Regions from separate parts of the Duganella sp. HH101 genome, predicted to be linked through region 1. Evidence: predicted binding sites of a transcription regulator. Region 1 holds the regulator's gene; each other region holds the start of a gene.
What was found. The regulator HrcA, encoded in region 1, represses chaperone genes, less so after heat shock. The targets are predictions, from matches to a motif close to TTAGCACTCNNNNNNNNNGAGTGCTAA.

Region 1 (4,547 bases):
CACGCGGCATACGCCTTGGACAGGATGAAGAACCAGCTCACCAGCGACATCGCCAGCAGCACCAGCGCCACCAGGTGGCTGATGGTGTCGCCCTGCTCCCAGTAGCTCGCGAGGGTGAAGTGGTTGGGCGTCATCAGTTCAGCGCCAGCACGTCGTTCATGTCGTACAGGCCGGTCGCCTTGTCGGCCAGGAAGCGGCAGGCGCGCAGCGAGCCGTGGGCGTAGGTCACGCGGCTGCTGGACTTGTGGCTGATCTCGATGCGCTCGCCGGTGCCGGCGAACAGCACCGTGTGGTCGCCGACGATGTCGCCGCCACGGATGGTGGCGAAGCCGATCGACGACGGGTCGCGCTCGCCGGTCACGCCTTCGCGGGCGTAGACGGCGCAATCCTTCAAATCGCGGCCCAGCGCGTCGGCCAGCACTTCGCCCATCTTCAGCGCGGTGCCGGACGGCGCGTCGACCTTGTGGCGGTGGTGGGCTTCGATCACTTCGATGTCGTAGCCGGTCGACAGCGCCTTGGCCGCCTGTTGCAGCAGCTTGAGCGTGACGTTGACGCCGACGCTGAAGTTGGGCGAGAACACGATGGCGGTTTTCTTGGCCGCTTCGGCGATGGCGGCCTTGCCTGCTTCGTCGAAGCCGGTGGTGCCGATGATCATCTTGATGCCATGCTCGGCGCAATACGCCAGGTGCTCCAGCGTGCCTTCGGGACGGGTGAAGTCGATCAGGAACTGGGCGCCGGCCAGGCCCTTGGCCAGTTCCGCTTCGACCAACACGCCGGCCGGCTTGCCGAGGAAGGCGGCGGCGTCGCTGCCGATGTTGGCCGAGCCCGCGCGGTCCAGCGCGCCGGACAGGCGCGCGTCCGGCGCGTCCTGCACCGCTTCGATCAGGATGCGGCCCATGCGGCCGCCGGCGCCGGCGATGGCGATGTTCAGGTCTGTCATGCGTCTGTCCTCGTGCTTATTTCTTGTCGTTGTTCACCGTGATGCCCACCGGCGAGGCGGCGGCGTTGTCGCTGCCGGCCGGAATCGGCGAGGTATTGCCCACCGGGCGCGCGTCCGGCGTGTTCAAGTCTTTCTTGACCTTGGGCGCCGGGCCGGCGATGCGGGCGATGTAGTCTTTTTCGGTCGGCAGGTTGCCGCCTTCCCAGCGCGCCACCTTGCCGTCCTTGTCGAAGAACACGATCACGCGGCTGGTGGTGATTTCGCCATTGCCCTTGGCCATGCGGAACGCGTAGTCCCAGCGGTCGGCGTGGAAGGGGTCGGCCAGCAGCGCGGTGCCGAAGATGAAGCGCACCTGCTCGCGCGTCATGCCGAGCTTGAGCTGGGACAGCATTTCCTCGGAGACGAAGTTACCCTGCTGGATGTCCGGACGATACGGCGAGAAGAACCACATGAACTTCTGGAACTGGGTGATGGTGGTGGTTTGCGCGCCCTTGTTGGCGTCCAGCGTGGTGCCGGTTTCTTTCACTTCGGTCGATTTCTCGCCCAGCGTGGTGTTGGATGCACAGCCGCCCGCGGCCAGCGCGACGCAAACAGCGCCGGCGAGCAAGGGCGCGCGGCGGGTGAAACGGTGCAACAAAGACTGCGATAAAGCCTGGGTGACGCGCATGGTTGTCCTCAATCTGATCGAGCGGAAGTGCCGAAAAACGCTATATCATAAAGCACAAGGTGCGACATGGGGCTGCGCGGGCACTCGGAGAGATGGCATTATCCAGCAAATCGGCAACTATGTCCTTGTTTTATAAAGATTAATTGTAAAACATTGCAAATGTAAATTTCACGCGGGGCCGCGCCGCCGGGGAAGGAAAGCTGCGGCGGCAGCCGGAGTGCGTTAAACTGTGGGCTAGCTATCGCCAACCACTACTAAGAGTCTCCACCATGGGCAACAATCCGACCGACCTGAAGGCCAGCGGCCTCAAAGCCACGCTGCCACGCCTCAAAATCCTGGACATCTTCCAGAACAGCGAGGTGCGCCACCTGACCGCCGAGGATGTCTACAAGATCCTGCTGGCCGACAATATGGACGTGGGCCTGGCCACCGTGTACCGGGTGCTGACCCAGTTCGAGCAGGCCGGCCTGCTGAACCGCAACCACTTCGAAACGGGCAAGGCCATTTTCGAGCTGAACGAGGGTTCGCACCACGACCACCTGGTGTGCCTCGATTGCGGCCGGGTTGAAGAATTCTTCGACGAGGAAATCGAAAGCCGCCAGCAACTGGTGGCCAAGGAGCGCGGCTTCAAGATCGCCGAGCACGCGCTGGCGATCTACGGCAACTGCACCAAGACCGCCTGCCCGCACCGGCCATAAAAAAAAGCCCCGTCGGGGCTTTTTTTAATTGTGGCTCAAGGCGTTCGACAGCAGCTTGGCCGTGATGTCGACGATCGGTATCACCCGCTCGTAAGCCATGCGCGTCGGGCCGATCACGCCCAGCGTGCCGACGATCTTGCCGTTGGCCGTGTACGGCGCCGTCACCACGCTCATCTCGTCCATCGGCACCAGGCTCGATTCGCCGCCGATGTAGATCTGCACGCCGCTGGCCTTGCTCGACACGTCGAGCAGCTGCATCAATCCCGTCTTCTGCTCGAACATGTCGAACATCTGCCGCAGCGACGTCATGTTCGACGACAGGTCGCTGACCGACAGCAGGTTGCGCTCGCCGGCGATGACCATGTCGTCCGAATTGTCCGCCATCGCCTCGCTGCCGGCCTCCACCGCCGCCTGCATCAGCCGGCCCATGTCGTCGCGCAGCTGGCGCACTTCGTTCTGCAGGCGCGTGTGCACTTCGTCGAAGGCCAGGCCGCCGTAGTTCTGGTTGATGTAGTTGGCCGACTGCACCAGCTGCGCCGGACTGTAGTCGGCGTCGGTCAGCAGCAGGCGGTTCTGCACGTCGCCGGTCGGGCCGACGATCACCAGCAGGATGCGCTTCTCGCCCAGCCGCAAAAACTCGATCTGCTGGAACACCGATTCGCGCCGCGGGCTCAGCACGACGCCGGCGAACTGCGACAGCGACGACAGCATCTGCGCCGCGTTGGCTATCATTTTCTGCGGCTGCGGCGCCTGCAGCCGCATGCGGCCTTCGACCGACTGTTCGTCCAGGTGCTGCACGGTGAGCAGCGTGTCGACGAAGATGCGGTAGCCGCGCGGCGTCGGCACCCGGCCGGCCGAGGTGTGGGGACTGGCGACGTAGCCCAGCTCCTCCAGGTCGGCCATGATGTTGCGGATGGTCGCCGGCGACAGGTCCAGGCCGGAGATCTTGGACAGGGCGCGCGAGCCCACCGGCTGGCCGTCCGCGATGTAGCGTTCGACTAAGGCCTTGAGCAAGGTTTGTGCGCGGGTATCGAGTTGCATGGTCATTTACTAATGGTAGTTCCTCTTATTATGCACGCTCTGCGGGCGCTGGGGGCCGCCGCGTGGCGTCAATGCTGCATTTGCCCGCGCACCCAGGCCAGAAGTTCGTCAAAACCGGCACAGATGGCGTCCGGCGCGATGCCCGCCTCCAGGTGCGCGGCGCTGCCGCCCCGGTTCATCCACACCGCCCGCAGGCCGGCGCGCTGCGCGCCCTGCACGTCCAGCCGCAGGTCGTCGCCGACGTAGACGGCGTCCGCCGGCGCCACGCCCATCGCCGCGCAGGCGGCCAGGAAGATCGACGGGTCGGGCTTGGCACGGCCGAAGCGCGACGAGGCCAGCACGGTGTCGAAATGGTGGTGCAGGCCGATGACTTCAAGGTCGGCGTTGCCGTTGGTGATCACGCCCAGCCGCAGCATGCCCTGCAGCGCGGCCAGCCCGGCCGCCACGTCGTCGAACGGCGTAACGGCGTTGCGGCGTTCGTGGAAGTGCCGCATGGCGCCGTCGATGTGGGCGGCGTCGGCGCCGGTCTCGGCGAAGACTTGTTCCAGCGCCACGCGGCGCAGCTGGTACAGGTCGACCACCAGTTCCGGCCGCTGCTCCAGCAGCGCCATGCGGCGGGCCCGCAGCTCGGCCACGCTGTAGCGCTGCGCCACCTCGGGCGCGTGCGCGGCCAGCCAGGCGTGCCAGCTGGTTTCCGCCGCCGCGATCACCGGGCCGATCGGCCACAGGGTATCGTCAAGGTCGAACAGCAGGGCTAGCGGGCGGCGTGGGGTCATGGCGGGCAACTCGGAATGTGGAATCCACATATTGTCGCACCGATCGCCGCCGCGCGAGGGCATGGTAAATTACCGGATTGCCCTGCTGGAGACCCCGTGCCCTTTTCCCTGCCTTTTTCCCTGCCCTTTTCCCAGCCCTTGCGGCGGCCTTCGCGCCGCGCGCCCGCGCTGCCCGCCGCCCTGGTTGCCGCCTCGCTGGCCGCCCTGCTGGCCGGCTGCGCCACCGTCGGCCAGCCGCCGGCCTTTTCCTCGTACGTGGTGCTGGGCGAGCAAGGCGCCGCCGTGGCGCGCGTGCTGATCGCCGCCCCCGCCTGCCCCGACATCGTCATCGACCAGCGCCCGCGGCCGATGGCGCTGCGCGCGCCGGCCGCCACCGTGCCGCTGCGGCCGACGCCGTCGGCCCCGGCCGATTCCAAGCCGGCCGC
Region 2 (4,547 bases), on a different contig from region 1:
CCGCCGGTGATCTTGTTGTAGACGCCGACATCGACGCGGATGGTGTCGTCGCCGTTGCCGCCGTCGATGCGGTTGTAGCCGCCCACGCGCACGATGATGGTGTCGTTGCCGTCGTCGCCGTACAGGTTGTTGTAGGCGCCGGCGTTGACGGTGATGGTGTCGTTGCCGCCGTCGCCATGGATGACGTTGGCGCCCAGCGAGCTGGCCGTGTAATTATTGTCGCCGTTGCCCAGGCTTTTCTTGGTATAGCCCAGTTCGCTGATCTTCTTGGCGGCCGCCGCGATGTCGTTGCCCACCGCATCGAAGGCATCACCGATGCCGTTCAGGTCGCTGCCCAGGTCCTTGACGGTGTCGCCGACCTTGTCGACCACCTTGACGATGGGTTTCACCACATTTTTCTTCAACCAGCTACCGATACTCATCTTTACCCCTTGTTATGGTTTGACACACTTGCATTAAATCAAGACCAAATGACAGCTTGGCAAACCGGAAAATTACAATGTTGTAATTTAGGACCAGCATTGACGGCGGCCGGGCCAGCGCCGACAATGCCGCCATGAAAGCGCTTTTAGTAGAAGATGAACAACGCATCGCCAGTTTTGTGTGCGCCGGCCTGCGCGAACACGGCTTCCTGGTCGACCATTGCGAAGATGGCAACCTTGGCTACGATTACGCGCTGTCGCGCGACTACGACGTGGTCTTGCTGGACGTGATGGTGCCCGGCCGCGACGGCCTGTCCATCCTCAAGGCCATGCGGCGCGAGGGGCGCAACGTGCCGGTCATCCTGCTGACCGCACGCAACGAGCTGGACGACCGCCTGACCGGCCTCAACCTGGGCGCCGACGATTACCTGGCCAAGCCCTTCTACGTGGAAGAACTGGTGGCCCGCATCCACGCGCTGCTGCGGCGCGTGAGCGGCGAGCGGCAGAATGTGCTGACGCTGGGGCCGCTGCGGCTGGACCGCCTGAGCCGGGTGGCCGAGGTCGACGGCCGCGCCGTCGAGCTGACCGCGCGCGAAATCAACCTGCTGGAATACCTGCTGCGCTCGCCCGGCCGGGTCTACACCCGCACCCAGATCCTCGAACATGTGTGGGGCTACGACTTCAAGCCACAGACCAATATGGTCGATGTGTGCATCCAGCGCCTGCGCAAGAAGCTGGAACTGCCCGACCAAGTAGCCATCGAAGCGGTGCGCGGCGTCGGCTACCGCCTGCGCAAGCCGGACGAGCCGGCGTGACAGCGCACTGGCCGCGCCTGCGCTCGTTCCGGCTGCGCATCGCCCTCGGCTCCACCCTGACCGCGCTGGCCGCCATCATCCTGCTGTACGCGATGGCCAGCTACACCATCATCCACCGCCGCGCCGACATCATCGACCGCATGCTGTCGGCCCACCTGGCCGGCCCCGGCTTCCAGGCCACGCCGCTGGCCCTGTGGCCGGCCACCGACGCCCAGCTCAACGCCAGCTTCAGCGGCTTCGCCCCGGCCGCCAGCGGTCCGGAGACGTATGCCCTGCTGCTGGTGGAGGATGCCGCCAACGGCCCGCTGTACCGCAGCCCGGCCTGGCAGCGCTGGCTCGGCGGCGCCGAGCTGCCGCGCGGCCCCGGCCTGCACACCGTCGACGGCGCCGGTCAGAGCTGGCGCATAGGCAGCGCCGTGCAAGGCTCGGTGACGATCTGGGTGGCCGTCAACCGCAGCCTGTCGGATGCCCAGGTGCGCGCCAGCCTGACCCGTTTCGCGGCCGCCATCGGCGTGCTGGCCGTGGCCATGGGCGCGCTGGCCTGGTATCTGGCCGGGCGCGCGATGCGGCCGGTGGAGCACCTGACCGGCGTCATGGTGGGGCTGACCGCGAGCGAGCTGGACCAGCGGGTCTCGGCCGCCGAGGAAGACCTGGAATTCGCCCAGATGATCAGCGTCTACAACGCCATGCTGGAGCGGCTGCAGCGCAGCTTCCTGCAATCGGCGCGCTTTTCCGGCGACGCCGCCCACGAACTGCGCACGCCGCTGACCATCCTGCAGGGCGAGCTGGAACGCAGCTTCGCCCGCGCCAGCGCCGCAGCCGATCCGGTGCTGGAGGAAGGTCTGGCCAATATGCTGGATGAAGTGCGGCGGCTGGACAGCATCGTGCGCAAGCTGCTGCTGTTGGCGCGCGCCGACGCCGGCCAATTGGCCATCCCCCCTTGCCCGCTCGACCTGCGCCCGACGCTGGACGAGCTGGCCGAAGACATCGGCCTGCTGGACGCGGAACGGGCCGTCCGCCTGGACCTGCCCGAACACATCGCCGTGCGCGGCGACGCCGACCTGTTGCGCCAGGTGTTACAAAACCTGGTCAGCAATGCCATCAAGTACGGGCTGCCGGGCGGCTGGATCGCGCTGTCGGTCCGGCGCCAGGGCGAGCAATGGCGGATCGACGTCGCCAATGCATCGCACGGCATTGCCCCAGAGCATCATCACCGCCTGTTCGACCGCTTCTACCGGGCCGACCACGCCCACCAGCGCCGCGTCGACGGGGTCGGGCTGGGTTTGTCGCTGGCGCGCGACATCGCCGTCGCCCACGGCGGCAGCCTCTCCCTGGCCGATGCGGAGCCGGGCCAGGTACGTTTCAGCCTGACCCTGCCCGCCGCCTGAGCCAGGCCAATCACATCAATTCAGCAAGTATGTCTTGAAATAGGCTAATACCGTCCCTATAATTGGCACTCGTTCCAAGGGAGTGCTAACAGCGCTCTCGGCCAAACTTTCCGCCGCAGCAATCTTGTTGATGCGGCAACAAACAGTACCATTGTTAATTTTAAGGAGTTTTGTATGAACCTTCGCCCTTTGAACGATCGCGTAATCGTCAAACGCCTCGACCAGGAAACCAAAACTGCGTCCGGCCTGATCATCCCTGATGCGGCCGCTGAAAAACCGGATCAAGGCGAAGTGCTCGCCGTCGGCAATGGCAAGATTCTGGAAGACGGCAAAGTCCGTCCTCTGGATGTCAAAGTAGGCGACCGCGTTCTGTTCGGCAAATACGCCGGCCAGACCGTCAAAGTTGACGGTCAAGAACTGATGGTCATGCGCGAAGAAGACATCATGGCAATCGTCGTCAAGTAATTGACACGCACGTTTGCACTCATCACCTAATTCTGGAGAAACAACATGGCAGCTAAAGAAGTAATTTTCGGCGACGCAGCGCGCGCCAAAATGGTTGAAGGCGTCAACGTCCTGGCCAACGCAGTGAAAGTCACCCTGGGCCCTAAAGGCCGCAACGTCGTGCTGGAGCGTTCCTTCGGCGCCCCTACCGTCACCAAGGACGGCGTGTCGGTCGCTAAAGAAGTCGAACTGAAAGACAAGCTGCAGAACATGGGCGCGCAAATGGTCAAGGAAGTTGCTTCCCGCACCAGCGACAACGCCGGCGACGGCACCACCACCGCGACCGTGCTGGCACAAGCCATCGTGCGCGAAGGCATGAAGTTCGTGGCCGCCGGCATGAACCCGATGGACCTGAAGCGCGGCATCGACAAGGCCGTTGCTGCCACCGTCGAGCAGATCGCCATCATCGCCCGTCCATGCACCACCACCAAGGAAATCGCCCAGGTTGGCTCGATCTCCGCCAACTCGGATTCGTCGATCGGCGACCGCATCGCTGAAGCGATGGAAAAAGTCGGCAAGGAAGGCGTCATCACCGTGGAAGACGGCAAGTCGCTGAACGACGAGCTGGACATCGTTGAAGGTATGCAGTTCGACCGCGGCTACCTGTCGCCATACTTCATCAACAACCAAGAGAAGCAAGTTGCCATCCTGGACAATCCATTCGTCCTGCTGTGCGACAAGAAAATCTCGAACATCCGCGATCTGCTGCCGGTACTGGAACAAGTCGCTAAAGCCGGCCGTCCACTGCTGATCATCGCTGAAGACATCGAAGGCGAAGCACTGGCGACCCTGGTTGTGAACAACATCCGCGGCATCCTGAAAACCTGCGCAGTCAAAGCCCCAGGCTTCGGCGACCGTCGCAAGGCCATGCTGGAAGACATCGCAATCCTGACCGGCGGTCAAGTGGTTGCTGAAGAAGTCGGCATGACCCTGGAAAAAATCACCCTGGAAGAACTGGGCCAGGCCAAGCGTATCGAAATCGGCAAGGAAAACACCATCGTCATCGACGGTGCTGGCCGCGCTGAAGGCATCGAAGGCCGCGTCAAGCAAATCCGCGTGCAGATCGAAGAAGCGACCTCGGACTACGACCGTGAAAAACTGCAAGAGCGCGTGGCCAAGCTGGCCGGCGGCGTTGCAGTGATCAAAGTCGGTGCAGCCACCGAAGTTGAAATGAAAGAGAAGAAAGCCCGCGTTGAAGATGCACTGCACGCTACCCGCGCTGCCGTGGAAGAAGGCATCGTGCCAGGCGGCGGCGTAGCCCTGCTGCGCGCTCGTGCTGCTCTGAACGTCAAAGGCGACAACCCGGACCAGGACGCAGGTATCAAGATCGTTCTGCGCGCCATGGAAGAGCCACTGCGCATGATCGTTCAAAACGCCGGCGAAGAAGCTTCGGTGGTGGTTGCAGCGGTTCTGGCCGG
Region 3 (4,547 bases), on a different contig from region 1:
TCGGCCTGATCTTCCAGCAGCAGCGCCTGCTGACCGACCGCTCCATCCTGGCCAACGTCATGCTGCCGCTGCTGGTGACGGGCGCCTCGCGCACCCAGGCCGAACAGCGCGCCCGCGCCGCGCTCGACAAGGTCGGCCTGCTCGACCGCGCCGACGCCCAGCCGCTGGCCCTGTCCGGCGGCGAACAGCAGCGGGTATCGATCGCGCGCGCCATCGTCAACCGGCCGCAGGTGATCCTGGCCGACGAGCCCACCGCCAACCTCGACCGCGCCAGCGCCGACAAGGTGCTCGACGCGCTCAAGGCCTTCCACTCGGTCGGCGTCACCTGCCTGATTTCCAGCCACGACGAGCAGATGCTGGACGCCGCCGCGCGCGTGATCCACCTCAAGCAAGGTCAACTGGAGGTGGCGGCATGACGCTCTGGTTCCGCCAACACCGCTACGCGCTGGCCGCGGCCCTGGTGCACCTGCGCCGCTCGCCGGCCGGCTTTTTGTTCAACATATTGGTGGTGGCGATCGCGCTGGCCCTGCCGTTCGCCGGCCTGACCCTGCTCGACAATGTGCGCCCCATGTCGGAGCAGCTGTCGGTCGATCCCGAAATCAGCGTCTTCCTCAAGCAGGACACCCCGCGCGAGCAGGCCGAGGCGCTGGCCGTGTCGCTGCGCCAGACGGTGCGCCAGACAGTGAGCGACCCGCAGGCCAAGATCGTCTTCACCCCGCGCGAAAAAGCGCTCGACCAGCTCAAGGACAAGAGCGGCCTGGCCGACGTGCTGACCACGCTGGGTGAAAACCCGCTGCCCGACAGCTACGTGCTCAAACTCGACGCCTTCCGCAATGCCCAGGCCGGCGGCGACGTCGACCAGCTGGCCGAACAGATCCGCGCCCTGCCCGGCGTCGACACGGTGCAGGTCGATTCGGCCTGGGTCAAGCGCCTGGCGGCCCTGCTCAACGTGCTGCGCCTGGCCCTGCTGCTGCTGGCGGCCACGCTGGGCACGGTGGTGGTGGCGGTGATCTTCAACACCATCCGCCTGCAGGTGATGACCCAGCGCGAGGAAATCCTGGTGTCCAAGCTGATCGGCGCCACCGACAGCTTCATCCACCGTCCCTTCTATTACACCGGTGCGCTGCTGGGCCTGTGCGCGGGCGGCGTGGCGCTGGGCGCCGTGTCGCTGGCGCTGCAGCCGCTCAACCTGGCGATTGCAGAATTCGCAAGATTGTATGCGTCCGAATTCCAGCTGGCGCCGCTGCCGCCGCTGGCCATGGGCGGCCTGCTGGCCCTGTCCGCCGGCCTCGGCCTCATCGGCGCCCTGCTGTCCGTGCAGCGCCACCTGTCCCGCCTGAACTGATCCCCCCCCTTCCGTGCGCCTCCGCACGGAAGCGGTCTTGCGCCGCGCCTACCATTAAGTCAGGCCTAAGCTCCGACGCGCATGCTTGATTAAACACTGTCATGATGCTGATTAACCTCATAGTTTTTTGCTATGGAATGAATTAATATCTGGTGATTGGCACTCATCCAAGGAGAGTGCTAATATATGTGTACTGAAGAGCAAAAGAGTTCTCTACAGCAATTTTGAAACATTGAGACTAAGCAATATCATCGAGCGAAGGAATGAAAATGACTATGATGTCCGCACCGACCGCATTGGTACCAGCCACCAATAGCGCCCTGGGACTCGGGTTCACTGGCAACCTGGGCAACCTGGACGCCTACATTTCGGCCGTCAACCGCCTGCCGATGTTGACGCACGACGATGAAGTCTCGCTGGCCAAGCGCCTGCAGGAAAAGAACGACCTGGGCGCCGCCCAGGAGCTGGTGCTGTCGCACCTGCGCCTGGTGGTGTCGATCGCGCGCGGCTATCTGGGCTACGGCCTGCCGCACGCCGACCTGATCCAGGAAGGCAATATCGGCCTGATGAAAGCCGTCAAGCGCTTCGACCCCGACCAGGGCGTGCGCCTGGTGTCGTACGCGATGCACTGGATCAAGGCCGAGATGCACGAGTACATCCTGAAGAACTGGCGCCTGGTCAAAGTGGCCACCACCAAGGCCCAGCGCAAGCTGTTCTTCAACCTGCGCAGCCACAAGACCGGCCTGGACGCGATGACGCCTACGCAAATCGACAGCCTGGCCAAGCTGCTGGACGTCAAGCGCGAAGAAGTGATCGAGATGGAAACCCGCCTGAGCGGCCGCGACATCGCGCTGGAATCGCCGAACGACGACGAAGACGACAAGTTCGCGCCGATCGCCTACCTGTCGTCCGAAGCCAGCGAGCCGACCCGCGTGCTGGAAGCGGAGCAGGTGACGCGCCTGCAATCGGAAGGCCTGGAAGAAGCGCTGGGCAAGCTGGACGCCCGTTCGCGCCGCATCGTCGAAGCCCGCTGGCTGGCCAATGACGACGGTTCCGGCGCCACGCTGCACACGCTGGCGGAAGAATTCGGCGTCTCCGCCGAGCGCATCCGCCAGATCGAAGTGGCCGCGCTGAAGAAAATGAAGGGCGCACTGGCGGCCTACGTATAAACCGCCGTGCGTTAAAAAAGCCGCCCGGTTTGCACCGCGCGGCTTTTTTTTGCTTGCTGGTTCTTGTTTATTATTGCTTGTTAGGCCGCCAGGCCCTGCGCCAGCAATTCGCCGACCAGCTGGTTCAGGTCGATGTCGCGTTCCTTGGCCTGGGCATGCAGCTGCTGCACCAGGTCGCCGTTCAGCTTAACCGCGAACGGCACCAGCCCCAGCGCCTGGTCGCGCTTGCGCTGTTCACGCTTGTCGACCACTTCGGCCACCTTGCCGAAGCTGGCGGCGCCAGGGGCGGACATCTGGCCCATTAATTTTTTAGCGTCGCTTTTCGCCATGCCGGTCTTTTTCATTTTGTTCGATCAATGTGATTCAGGGCCCCCATTCTACGGCACGCAAGCGGAAGTTTGACGTGGCGCGGTAAATCCGCGTTTCGTGCGACGCCACAGTGATCTTTTTGCTAAGCTTGCCGTCTACTTCGAAGGAAGAGGTAATTATGAAAACCACCCTACTGCGGCAACTGATCATCCTGCCGCTGCTGATCGCCGCGATGGCCTTGCTGCATGCCTGCGGCGCCGCGTCCGCCGTCGGCCGCGCCGGCGCCGCGCCGTCGCAACAAGCTTTCGCGCAGGACTACGTGCTGACCCAGGGCGCCAGCGTCGCCATCACGCCCGCCGCCACGCCCGGCATCAGCGGCGCCACCGCCGGCGCGCCCAGCCTCAAGCTGGAGCGCGTCAACGACAGCCGCTGCCGCACCGGCGCCGTCTGCGTCTGGGCCGGCTACATCAGCTACAGCTTCGCGCTGACCGCTGCCGACGGCAACACCAGCAATTTCGTGCTGTCGGACAGCATGCCCAACGCCAGTCCCAGCGTCACGCAAAACGGCCTGACCTTCACGCTGACCGGCGTCGAACCGCAGGCAGTCCCTGCCAAGAATGAAGCCGCGCCGGATTATCGGGTAAGCTTGAGGGTGAGCAACGCACCTTCATCCTAACCCGAGACCCCGCGCCCACATGATCCAGCTCCGCCGCCCCGCCCGCACCGTCCTCGTCTCCACCATCATCGTCACGCTGCTGTTGCCATCGGCGGCCTGGGCCAAGACCCCGGTCGCCACGGGCAGCGGCGGCGCCGTCGCCACCATCAGCGAACCGGCGTCACAGGCGGCGTTGGCCATCCTCAACCAGGGCGGCAACGCGATCGACGCCGCCGTCGCGGCGGCGGCCACGCTGGGCGTGACCGATCCGTTCAGCTGCGGCATCGGCGGTGGCGGCTTCATGGTCATCTACCTGGCCAAGGACAAGCGCGTCATCACCATCGACCACCGCGAAACCGCGCCGGCCAACTTCACGCCCACCGTGTTCCAGCAGGACGGCAAGGAGATGAACTTCGACACCGTGCTCGCCAGCGGCATGGCGGTCGGCGTGCCCGGCGCCGTGCGCGGCTGGCACGAAGCGCTGGACCGCTACGGCTCGATGTCGTTCAAACAGGTGCTGGCGCCGGCCATCCGCGTGGCCGCCAATGGCTTCGCCGTCAACGACAATTTCTCGCACCTGGTCGAAGGCAACCTCGACAAGTTCAAGCTGTTCCCCGACACCGCCGCGCTCTACCTGAAGAACGGCAAGGCCATCGCGCCCGGCACCGTGCTGCGCAACCCGGGCCTGGCCAAGGCCTACCGCGAACTGGCGGCCGGCGGCGTCAAGGTTTTCTATGAAGGCAAGATAGGCCGCGCCGTGGTCGATGCGGTGAACCGGCCGAACGTGGCGGCCGGCGTGCAGGTGCGTGCCGGCCAGATGACGATGGCCGACCTGTCCAATTACGAAGCGCGCCTGCGCCAGCCGGTGCACAGCACCTACCGCGGCTACGATTTGTACGGCATGCCCCTGCCCAGCAGCGGCGGCATCGCCATCGCCGAAGCGCTGAACATCCTCGAAGGCTACGACCTCAAGGCCATGCCGAAAGAAAAGGCCGAACACCTGTACCTGGAGGCGAGCCGCCTGGCATTCGCCGACCGCAACGCCTACCTGGCCGATCCCGAATTCGTC

Region 2: groES (co-chaperone GroES) is a predicted target of HrcA. The motif match lies at 2,688-2,714, and genes of this name have one in related genera.
Region 3: rpoH (RNA polymerase sigma factor RpoH) is a predicted target of HrcA. The motif match lies at 1,502-1,528, and genes of this name have one in related genera.

Annotation. Positions count from the first base shown of each region.
Region 1 is NZ_LRON01000011.1:59-4,605, reverse strand. Features, by position in the region: gene DUGA2_RS18015 (MotA/TolQ/ExbB proton channel family protein) at 1-134, opposite strand, end outside; gene dapB (4-hydroxy-tetrahydrodipicolinate reductase) at 134-940, opposite strand; gene DUGA2_RS18005 (outer membrane protein assembly factor BamE) at 957-1,607, opposite strand; gene fur (ferric iron uptake transcriptional regulator) at 1,877-2,305, shown strand; gene hrcA (heat-inducible transcriptional repressor HrcA) at 2,330-3,346, opposite strand; gene DUGA2_RS17990 (HAD family hydrolase) at 3,415-4,122, opposite strand; partial or broken gene DUGA2_RS17985 (serine/threonine protein phosphatase) at 4,219-4,547, shown strand, end outside.
Region 2 is NZ_LRON01000005.1:163,666-168,212, reverse strand. Features, by position in the region: gene DUGA2_RS10315 (S-layer family protein) at 1-422, opposite strand, end outside; gene DUGA2_RS10310 (response regulator transcription factor) at 557-1,237, shown strand; gene DUGA2_RS10305 (ATP-binding protein) at 1,234-2,625, shown strand; gene groES (co-chaperone GroES) at 2,800-3,090, shown strand; gene groL (chaperonin GroEL) at 3,136-4,547, shown strand, end outside.
Region 3 is NZ_LRON01000002.1:91,931-96,477, reverse strand. Features, by position in the region: gene DUGA2_RS03265 (cell division ATP-binding protein FtsE) at 1-416, shown strand, start outside; gene ftsX (permease-like cell division protein FtsX) at 413-1,345, shown strand; gene rpoH (RNA polymerase sigma factor RpoH) at 1,615-2,514, shown strand; gene DUGA2_RS03250 (hypothetical protein) at 2,595-2,858, opposite strand; gene DUGA2_RS03245 (hypothetical protein) at 3,002-3,499, shown strand; gene ggt (gamma-glutamyltransferase) at 3,519-4,547, shown strand, end outside.